Cupriavidus metallidurans CH34: one gene and its partner. The protein of the gene in region 2 interacts with the protein of the main gene of each other region in a pairwise test. Links are inferred from orthologs where the notes say so. Each region holds a gene or a part of one and is shown on either strand. Other genes may lie near its edges.

The links. Proteins that work in one complex are often made in the same cells at the same time.
Region 1: the proteins of dnaE (region 2) and dnaQ interact in binary tests that used the Escherichia coli proteins (3 or more experiments, as listed by UniProt). The link is inferred for Cupriavidus metallidurans CH34 from one-to-one orthologs.

Annotation. Positions count from the first base shown.
Region 1 is NC_007973.1:2,419,761-2,423,957, forward strand. The notes cover bases 479-3,407. They hold dnaQ (DNA polymerase III subunit epsilon), read left to right. Parts: upstream 479-1,544; coding sequence 1,545-2,270; downstream 2,271-3,407. Other genes in these bases: RMET_RS11080 (class I SAM-dependent methyltransferase), read left to right, coding at 479-1,066; rnhA (ribonuclease HI), read left to right, coding at 1,085-1,522; RMET_RS11100 (cation-transporting P-type ATPase), read left to right, coding at 3,089-3,407. Outside these bases: gloB (hydroxyacylglutathione hydrolase), read right to left, coding at 1-259; more of RMET_RS11080, read left to right, coding at 272-478; more of RMET_RS11100, read left to right, coding at 3,408-4,197. UniProt on the Escherichia coli protein: DNA polymerase III is a complex, multichain enzyme responsible for most of the replicative synthesis in bacteria. The epsilon subunit contain the editing function and is a proofreading 3'-5' exonuclease.
Region 2 is NC_007973.1:828,683-834,039, forward strand. What follows is about bases 587-4,675. They hold dnaE (DNA polymerase III subunit alpha), read left to right. Parts: upstream 587-971; coding sequence 972-4,475; downstream 4,476-4,675. Other genes in these bases: RMET_RS03780 (sulfurtransferase), read right to left, coding at 587-794; RMET_RS03790 (glycosyltransferase), read left to right, coding at 4,468-4,675. Also shown: more of RMET_RS03780, read right to left, coding at 1-586; more of RMET_RS03790, read left to right, coding at 4,676-5,357. UniProt on the Escherichia coli protein: DNA polymerase III is a complex, multichain enzyme responsible for most of the replicative synthesis in bacteria. This DNA polymerase also exhibits 3' to 5' exonuclease activity. The alpha chain is the DNA polymerase catalytic subunit.

The sequences.
Region 1 (4,197 bases), 1.6 Mb from region 2 along the record:
GCTCGCCTTGCGGACCGATCACCGGCAGCGGCTCGCCGTTCGGCCCACTCGGATGACGCGCGAGGAGGTCTGATACACCACCTTGGTGATCCCCATGGTGATGGGTGATTACAATAGCGCCCAGTGCCAGCCCGCGTTGCGCCAGAAACTGCTCGACCGGTGCGGCCTCGCCTGGGTCCACCACGGCCGCGCTATGCCCGTCGTGGATTGCCCAGATATAGTTGTCCTGAAAGGCGGGGATCGGCTCCACTTTCAACATGCGTGCTCCTCTATGTCCAACCGACCGATTATAGATTGGGAAGAATGGCTAGCCTCGCCACCCGGGCAGTATGTGCTCGAGTGGGAAGGCCAGCAGTACGACCGGACGGTAGCGGACATTTTTGGCTATCACGCGGTGCAGTTCGGCCTGCCCGCCATCGACACGTTGCGCGAGAACCGGATGCCGTTCTCGGCGCTGGCGCTGGACGGCCGCGCGGGCCCGCACGGGCCAAGGGAGACCCATCCCGATGCGCGGCAACTGCTGTGCCGGTTCGACGAACTGCCCTTCGATACGCAGAGCATCGACCTCGTCACGCTACCGCACGTCCTCGAATTCTCGGAAGACCCGCACGAAGTGCTGCGCGAAGTCTCGCGCGTTCTGATGCCCGAAGGGCGCGTGGTGGTGACATGCTTCAACCCGATGAGCCTGTGGGGGGCGCGGCAGGGCCTGAACCGCCTTGGCGCCATGCCCTTCCTGCCAAGTGACGCCCAGACCATCGGGTTCGTGCGGATCAAGGACTGGCTCAAGCTGCTCGGGTTCGAGATCATCCGGGGCCGCTTCGGCTGCTACTGCCCGCCCTATCGCACGGAGCGCTGGCTGCAGCGCGCGGCATTCATGGAGAAGGCAGGCGACCGCTGGTGGCCGATCTTCGGCGCGGTCTATATGATCTCGGCGGTCAAGCGCGTCAAGAATATCCGCCTGGTCGGCCCCGCCTGGAAAACACCCAAGTCGGCGCTGAAGCCAGTAGCGGCCCCAGTTGCCACGCCCACGGGCACGCACGGCAAGACCCCTGGCCAGGACAGCTAGGACCATCACCTTATATACATGCAAGAAGTCACGATTTACTCCGACGGAGCCTGCAAGGGCAACCCCGGCCCCGGCGGCTGGGGCGCCGTGCTCGTCGCCGGCGGCCACGAGAAAGAACTGTTCGGCGGCGAAAGCCCCACCACCAACAACCGCATGGAGCTGATGGCGGTCATCGAGGCGCTGCGCGCGCTCAAGCGCCCATGCATCGTCAATATCTATACGGACTCGCAATACGTGCAGAAAGGCATCAGCGAGTGGATTCACGGCTGGAAGGCACGCGGCTGGAAGACGGCGGACAAGAAGCCGGTCAAGAACGCCGACCTCTGGCAGGCACTGGACGAAGCCCAGAAACCTCACCAGATCACGTGGCACTGGGTGCGCGGTCACAACGGGCACCCCGGCAACGAACGCGCGGATGCGCTGGCCAATCGCGGGGTGGCGTCGATCAATACCTGACCCGTCGTTTACAATCCCGCCCATGCGACAAATCGTTCTCGATACCGAAACCACCGGCCTTAATCACGCGACAGGCGACCGACTGATCGAAATCGGCTGCGTGGAACTGGTGAATCGCCGCCTGACAGGCCGCCACCTCCACTTCTACGTCAATCCAGAGCGCGACATCCATGAGGATGCCATCGCAGTGCACGGGATCACGCTCGATTTCCTGGCCGACAAGCCCAAGTTCGCCGAGATCGTCAACGACGTCCGCGACTTCGTGCAGGACGCCGAACTGATCATCCACAACGCGCCCTTCGACCTTGGCTTCCTGGACATGGAGTTCCAGCGCCTGGACCTGCCGCCGTTCCGCCAGCACGCCAGCAACGTGATCGACACGCTGCGTGAAGCCCGCCAGATGTTCCCGGGCAAGCGCAACTCGCTGGATGCGCTGTGCGACCGACTTGGCGTCAGCAACTCCCATCGCACGCTGCACGGCGCACTGCTCGATGCCGAACTGCTCGCCGAGGTCTACCTGGCGATGACGCGCGGCCAGAACTCACTGGTCATCGACATGCTCGACGGCGCCGCCACGGACGGCGAGACGCGTAGCACCGCCGACCTGTCCGCCATGACGCTGCCCGTGCTATTGGCCTCCGAGGCAGAAATCTCGGCGCACATGGGCGTGCTCAAGGAACTCGACAAGGCAAGTGGCGGCAAGACGGTCTGGCAGGAAGCCTCCCCTGCCGAAGCCGCCACTCAGTAGGGCCTGGCGCCTCCCGAGGGATTTCGAAGAAAATTCGAAAAAGGGCTTTACAAGATACCGGCCCATCGGCATAATCTCGTTTCTCCACTGCGCGACATCAGCAGCAACGATGACGAAGCAGCATGGGTGGTTAGCTCAGCGGTAGAGCACTGCCTTCACACGGCAGGGGTCACAGGTTCAATCCCTGTACCACCCACCAAAATTTGTGGCTTGCAACGCCTAACGTTGCCGTGAACCCGGATCGCTGACGAGCTTTCCGGGTTTTTTGTTGTCTGTCGATGGCCGAAGGTATTCGTCATCCTTCACCGATCACGATACTGGGCGCGCCCATCGAACGCTCATCGATAACGTCGACTCCCTATCCACCCTCTCGACCTGCCGATCATGGCTGGTGATTCTTGCCGCTTCGGCAAGCCCATACCTTGCGACGCTGCGGCTTGCTCATCCCGGATGAGGCTCGCGGGCGGGCGCCGAGCCTGCAGATATCGCACCTCCCTGGCGGATTGACGGCTCCGAATGCGCCGTTGACGGTGACTCTGCCCTGACCCAATTCGCGAAGAAGAGCTTTGACCACTTTGACGCAGATCATCTCCCTCAAGCGCCAAGCGATGTTGAAATAGAGATGTGCAGCGCATTCCAAGGTGTTGTCATCGGGGCGTGATCGAAGCAAGCTAGTATCTGATACGCCCTTTCTCCGTCAGGCCATCGCCGTGTCGCAGGCTCCCCAGAAGATGCCTGCGGCTTGACCAGGCAATGCGCGCCTCCGATCGAAACGCGAGACCGGCCCGCCCGGTTGCAGAAAAAGGCCCCGACTCCACATGACTGGTCCTCCTGCCAGCCACCACACCGAAAACCAATCGCCCCCCATCTGGCACACGCTCACCGACACACAGGTCGGGCAGACCTTGCAGACCAGCGCAGCCGGTCTGCGCACAGCCGAAGCCTCCCGTCGACTGGACGAGTACGGTCCCAACCGTCTCGCACCACCCAAGCGCCGCGGCCCGCTGATGCGGCTGCTGCTGCAGTTCCACAACATCCTCCTCTACATCATTCTCGGCTCGTCGATCGTCTCGGCGATTCTCGGTCACTGGGTCGATGCGGCCGTGCTGCTCGTGGCGGTCGTGATCAATGCCGTCATCGGGTTCATCCAGGAAGGCAAGGCCGAAGCCGCCATTGATGCCATCCGCGCCATGCTCGCCCCGCTTGCGTTCGTGATTCGCGATGGCCAGCGGCACGAAATCGCCGCTGCGGATCTGGTGCCGGGCGATGTGGTCGCGCTGGCTTCGGGGGACCGGGTGCCCGCCGATCTGCGCCTGACCTCGGTCAAGGAGTTACGGGTCGAGGAGGCCGCGCTCACCGGCGAATCGTTGCCCGTGGAAAAGAATGTCGCGCCCGTGGCGGAAGACGCGCCGCTGGGCGATCGCTTCGACATGGCGTACTCCGGCACGCTGGTGGTCTACGGACAGGCAACCGGCATCGTGGTCGCGACGGGTAGCGCCACGGAACTGGGCAGGATCAACGAGATGCTCAGCAGCATCGAAGGCCTGTCGACGCCGCTGGTACGGCAGATCGATCGTTTTGGACGCGGGCTGGCGGTAGCCATCCTGCTGCTCTCCGCCGTGGTGTTCGTGGCCGGCATTCTCTGGCGTGGCCACTCCGCAGCCGACATGTTCATGATGGCCGTAGCGCTGGCGGCCTCCGCCATCCCCGAAGGGCTGCCGGCGATCATGACCGTCACGCTTGCGCTCGGCGTGCAGCGCATGGCCCGGCGCCATGCCATCGTGCGGCGCCTGCCGGCGGTGGAGACGCTGGGATCGGTGACGGTAATCTGCTCCGACAAGACCGGCACGCTGACGCGCAACGAGATGACCGTGCAGCGCATGGTCTGCGCGGGCCATGTATTCGATGTCGGGGGCGTCGGTTATGC
Region 2 (5,357 bases):
ACGTACTTCGGGTGCTGCTGCTCCTCGGGCGTCACCACTGCGCGGCACGCGAAGCACTGAACCGGGCCTGCGGGTTCCAGGTTCGGATTCAGCGCGGTCCGGTAGTCGAACACGAAGCAGTCGCCGTTGTAGTGGCTCCCACCGACTTCCTCGAAGTACTTCAGAATGCCGCCCTCGAGCTGGTAGACGTGGTCGATCCCCACTTCCTGCATGTGGATGGCGGCCTTCTCGCAGCGGATGCCGCCGGTGCAGAACGACACGATGGTCTTGCCTTCGAACTCGGCCTTGTTCTCCGCCACGGCCGGCGGGAATTCGCTGAACTTGTCGATACCGTACTCCACCGCCTTGTCGAAGGTGCCAACCGCCACCTCGAACGCGTTACGCGTATCGAGCATCACTACCGGGCGTCCGTCGTCGTCATGGCCCTGGTCGAGCCAGCGCTTCAGATCCACGGGGCGCACCGAAGGCGCGCGTCCGGCCTCGGGGCGGATCAGCGGCATCTTCATCGTGATGATTTCCTTCTTGGCGCGCACCAACATGCGCTTGAAGGGCTGATTTTCTGACAGGCTTTCCTTCGGCGCGATGTCCGCGAACCGGGCATCGGCGTGGAGCCATGCCATGAACTCGTCGATTTGCTCACGCGTGCCGGCCAGGAACATGTTGATGCCTTCTGGCGCGAGCAGGATCGTGCCCTTCAGGCCAGCCGCGTCACAGCGCTCACGCATGACGGGGCGCAGGGTCTCGATGTCTTCGAGCGTGACGAACTTGTAAGCGGAAATATTGACGATCTGCATGGGTGACGCTGCCAGGGCCGGGCACCCGAAACGAGGGTGCTCGATAACTGCCTGATTGGAAAGGCGAAATTATAGCCCCTCAGGCCGCATCCCGACACCTCTTCGGGGGCGCCTCGCATTGCGCCTGCGCAAAAACCCCCAAGTGCGGCGATGGGGGAGCCGGTACAATGGCGCCCTATGTCCGCACCCCGCTTCGTACACCTCCGCCTGCACTCCGAGTATTCGATCGTGGACGGCATCGTCCGCCTCGACGACGCCGTCAAGGCCGCCGCCCGCGATGGGATGGGCGCGCTTGCACTGACCGACCTCGCCAACGCCTTCGGCCTGATCCGCTTCTACAAGGAGGCCCGTGGTGGGGGCGTCAAGCCGGTAGTGGGCGCTGACGTCTGGCTGACCAATGCCGAAGATCGCGACAAGCCCGCGCGCATGTTGCTGCTCGTGCAGGATCGCATCGGCTATCTGAACCTGTGCACGCTGCTGTCGCGTGCATGGCTTGGCAACCAGCATCGTGGCCGTGCCGAGTTCGAGCCCGGCTGGCTCGGGGAGCCGGGTGAGGAGGGCTTGCCGCTGGCCACCGGCTTGATCGCGCTGTCAGGCGCGATGGGTGGTGATGTCGGCCAGGCGTTGGCCAATGGGAATGTCGAGGCGGCACGCCGTGCTGCCGAGCATTGGGCCCGGGTGTTCCCGCAACGCTATTACATCGAACTGCAACGTGCCGGTCAGCCTGGCACCGACGCCTACGTGCCGCAGGCTGTGCAACTGGCCGCGTCGATGCAGCTTCCGGTGGTCGCCACGCATCCGGTGCAATTCATGACGCCGGACGATTTCACGGCGCACGAGGCGCGCGTCTGTATCGCGGAGGGCGAACTGCTCGCCAATCCGCGCCGCACGCGCAAGTTCACCACCGACCAGTACTTCAAGACCCAGGACGAGATGACCGCGCTGTTCGCGGATATCCCGTCGGCGCTGCAGAACTCCGTCGAGATCGCCAAGCGCTGCAACCTGACGCTGGAGCTGGGCAAGCCACGCCTGCCGCTGTTCCCGACGCCTGATGGCATGTCGCTCGACGACTACCTTGTGTTCATGGCCAAGGAAGGTCTCGAGAAGCGGATGCTGGTGCTGTTCCCGGACGAAGCCGAGCGCGAGAGCAAGCGTGCCGAGTACTACGCGCGTCTGGAGTTTGAAACCGGCACCATCATCAAGATGGGGTTCCCGGGCTACTTCCTGATCGTGGCGGACTTTATCAACTGGGCCAAGAACAATGGCGTGCCGGTGGGGCCGGGCCGGGGTTCCGGCGCGGGTTCGCTGGTGGCCTACGCACTTGGCATTACCGATCTCGATCCGCTCAAGTACGCGTTGCTGTTCGAGCGATTCCTGAATCCGGAGCGGGTCTCGATGCCCGACTTCGACATCGACTTCTGCCAGCACGGCCGCGATCGTGTGATCACGTACGTGAAGGAGAAATACGGCAAGGACGCCGTGTCGCAGATCGCCACGTTCGGCACTATGGCCGCCAAGGCGGCCGTGCGCGATGTGGGCCGGGTGCTGGATCTCGGTTACGGCTTTGTCGATGGCGTGGCCAAGCTGATTCCGTTCAAGCCCGGCAAGCTGGTCACGCTGGAGGAAGCGAAGAAGGAAGAACCGGCGCTGGCCGAACGCGAGCGCACGGAAGAGGAAGTACGCCAGTTGCTGGAACTGGCGCAGCGCGTGGAAGGCATGACGCGTAACGTCGGCATGCACGCTGGTGGCGTGCTGATCGCCCCCGGCCGCCTGACCGATTTCTGCCCGCTCTACACGCAGGGCACGGACGGCATGAGCGGCGTGGTCAGCCAGTACGACAAGGACGACGTGGAAGCGGCCGGACTGGTCAAGTTCGACTTCTTGGGCCTGACCACGCTGACGATCCTCGACTGGGCCGAGCGGTACATCCGCCGGCTCGACCCGAGCAAGGCCGACTGGAACTGCAGCCAGATTCCGCTCGACGACAGTCCCGCATTCGACATCCTCAAGAGCGCCAACACGGTGGCGGTGTTCCAGCTGGAAAGCCGCGGCATGCAGGGGATGCTCAAGGACGCGAAGCCTGACCGCTTCGAGGACATCATCGCGCTCGTGGCGCTGTATCGTCCCGGCCCGATGGACCTGATACCGAGCTTCTGTGCCCGAAAGCACGGCCGCGAGAAGGTCGAGTATCCCGATCCGCGCGTCGAACCCGTGCTCAAGGAGACCTACGGCATCATGGTCTACCAGGAGCAGGTGATGCAGATGGCGCAGATCATCGGCGGCTACTCGCTGGGTGGCGCCGACTTGCTGCGCCGTGCCATGGGCAAGAAGAAGCCCGAGGAAATGGCCAAGCACCGTGACATGTTCCGCGAGGGCGCTGACAAGAACGGGCTGACCGCCCAGCAGGCCGACGACATCTTCGACCTGATGGAGAAGTTCGCGGGCTACGGCTTCAACAAGTCGCACGCGGCTGCGTACGCGCTGCTAGCCTACTACACGGCCTGGCTCAAGGCGCATCATCCGGCCGAATTCATGGCAGCCAACATGTCGCTGGCCATGGACGACACCGATAAGGTCAAGATCCTCTACGAGGACTGCCGCCTGAACAAGATCGAAGTGCTGCCGCCGGACGTCAACGCCAGCGAGTACCGTTTCGCGCCGACCGATGCGAAGACCATCCGCTACGGCCTGGGTGGCATCAAGGGTTCGGGCCAGGGGGCGATCGAGGACATCCTGCGTGCGCGGGAAGAGCGGCCATTCGACGACCTGTTTGATTTCTGCGAGCGCGTGGACCGCCGCCAGGTCAATCGCCGCACGATCGAGGCGCTGATTCGCGCCGGCGCGTTCGACAGTCTCAACGACAATCGTGCCCAGTTGCTGGCCTCGGTATCGATCGCGATGGAGGCGGCCGACCAGAAGGCCGAGTCGGCCAACCAGGTGTCGCTGTTCGACCTGATGGATGACGCCGGCGCGTCGCATCGCCCCGAACTGGTGGATGAGCCGCGCTGGACGCCCAAGCGCACGCTGCAGGAAGAGAAGCAGGCGCTCGGCTACTACTTCTCGGGTCACCTGTTCGATGCGTCGCGCGACGAGGTGCGCCGGTTCGTCAAGGGCACGCTTGCCGCGCTCGAAAAGGAAGTGCAGGGCAATGGCGGTGGCTACGGCCGCGACGTGCGTGGCAAGGTGATTGCCGGTGTGATCACCGGCATCCGTACCCAGATGACCCAGCGCGGCAAGCTGATCATCGTGCTGCTTGACGATGGCACCGCGCAGATCGAAATGACGGTGTTCAACGAGTTGTACGACGCCAATCGTCACATGTTCCGCGAGGACGAACTGCTGATCGCGCAGGGCAATGCGCGCCACGACACCTTCACGGGCGGCGTGCGCTTTACGGCGGATTCGGTGCAGGACCTGGTTGCCGCGCGCGCCCGCTACGCCGATGCCGTCTGCCTCGGCTTCAATGGCAACGCCTCGACGGAGCGCCTGCGCGAGCTGCTGACGCCGTACCTGGCCCACGTGTCGCAGACCCCCGGCGTGCCGGTTCGCATCAGCTATGTCAACAAGACCGCGCAGTGCGAGGCGATGCTGGGTGACCAATGGCAGATCACGCCTTCGGAGGAAGCGTTGACGAGCCTGCGTACCGCCCTGGGCGATACCGTGCGCGTGTTGTATGGCTGACCCGACGAAGGCGCTGGCCGCGCAGGGCGAGCGCAAGCCGCGCGTCCTGTTTCACGTCACGCACTTCCTGCACGGCGGGATCGAAACGTCGCTGGTGTCGCTGATCACCGCGCTGGATCGGGAAGGGTTCGAGATCGGCCTGACGGTGACGTATCCGTCCGAGGCGCTCGAGACCCATTTCCGCGCGCGGCTGCCGGCCGGCGTGAAGCTTCAGGTGCTGGCGCCCGAACGCTGGCTCTCGCATTGCCGCCAGCTCAAGAAGGCGCGCAAGCTCGGGCCGCTTGGCAAGATCTACGAGGAAGTGCTGCTGCCGCCCGTACGCAAGCCGCTGATGAATCGCCGCTTCCGGCAGGTGCTGGCGCAGGGCTACGACGTGGTGGTCGACTACGACATGTCGCTGTCGCGCATCACCGGTCCGCTGCCGGTCCCGATGATGGGATACCAGCACTTCAGCGTGGCGCACCTCGAGCGGGGTCATCGGCGCAAGCTGCGCAAGCTTCGGCACCAGTGCCGAACCGACTACGCAGCCGTGGTGATGCTGACCGACAGCATGTTGAACGATGCGCGGGCGCTGATTCCCGATGTGGCGGACAAGCTCGTGCGGCTCTACAACACCATTGACCTCGACAGCATCCGTGCAAGGGCGAACGCGCCGCTCGATCCTTCCGCGCAGCCGGCGGGACCGTACATCGTGTCCGTCGGTCGGCTCGAGGAAAGTCAAAAGGATTTCACGACGCTGCTGCACGCTTATGCGCAGCTTGCGAAGGAAGGTATCGACGAGGATCTGGTGCTGGTCGGCGATGGTGCATCGCGGCAGCAACTCGAGGCGCTGGCCGCATCGCTCGGTATCGCCGATCGCGTGACCTTTGCTGGCTTCCAGTC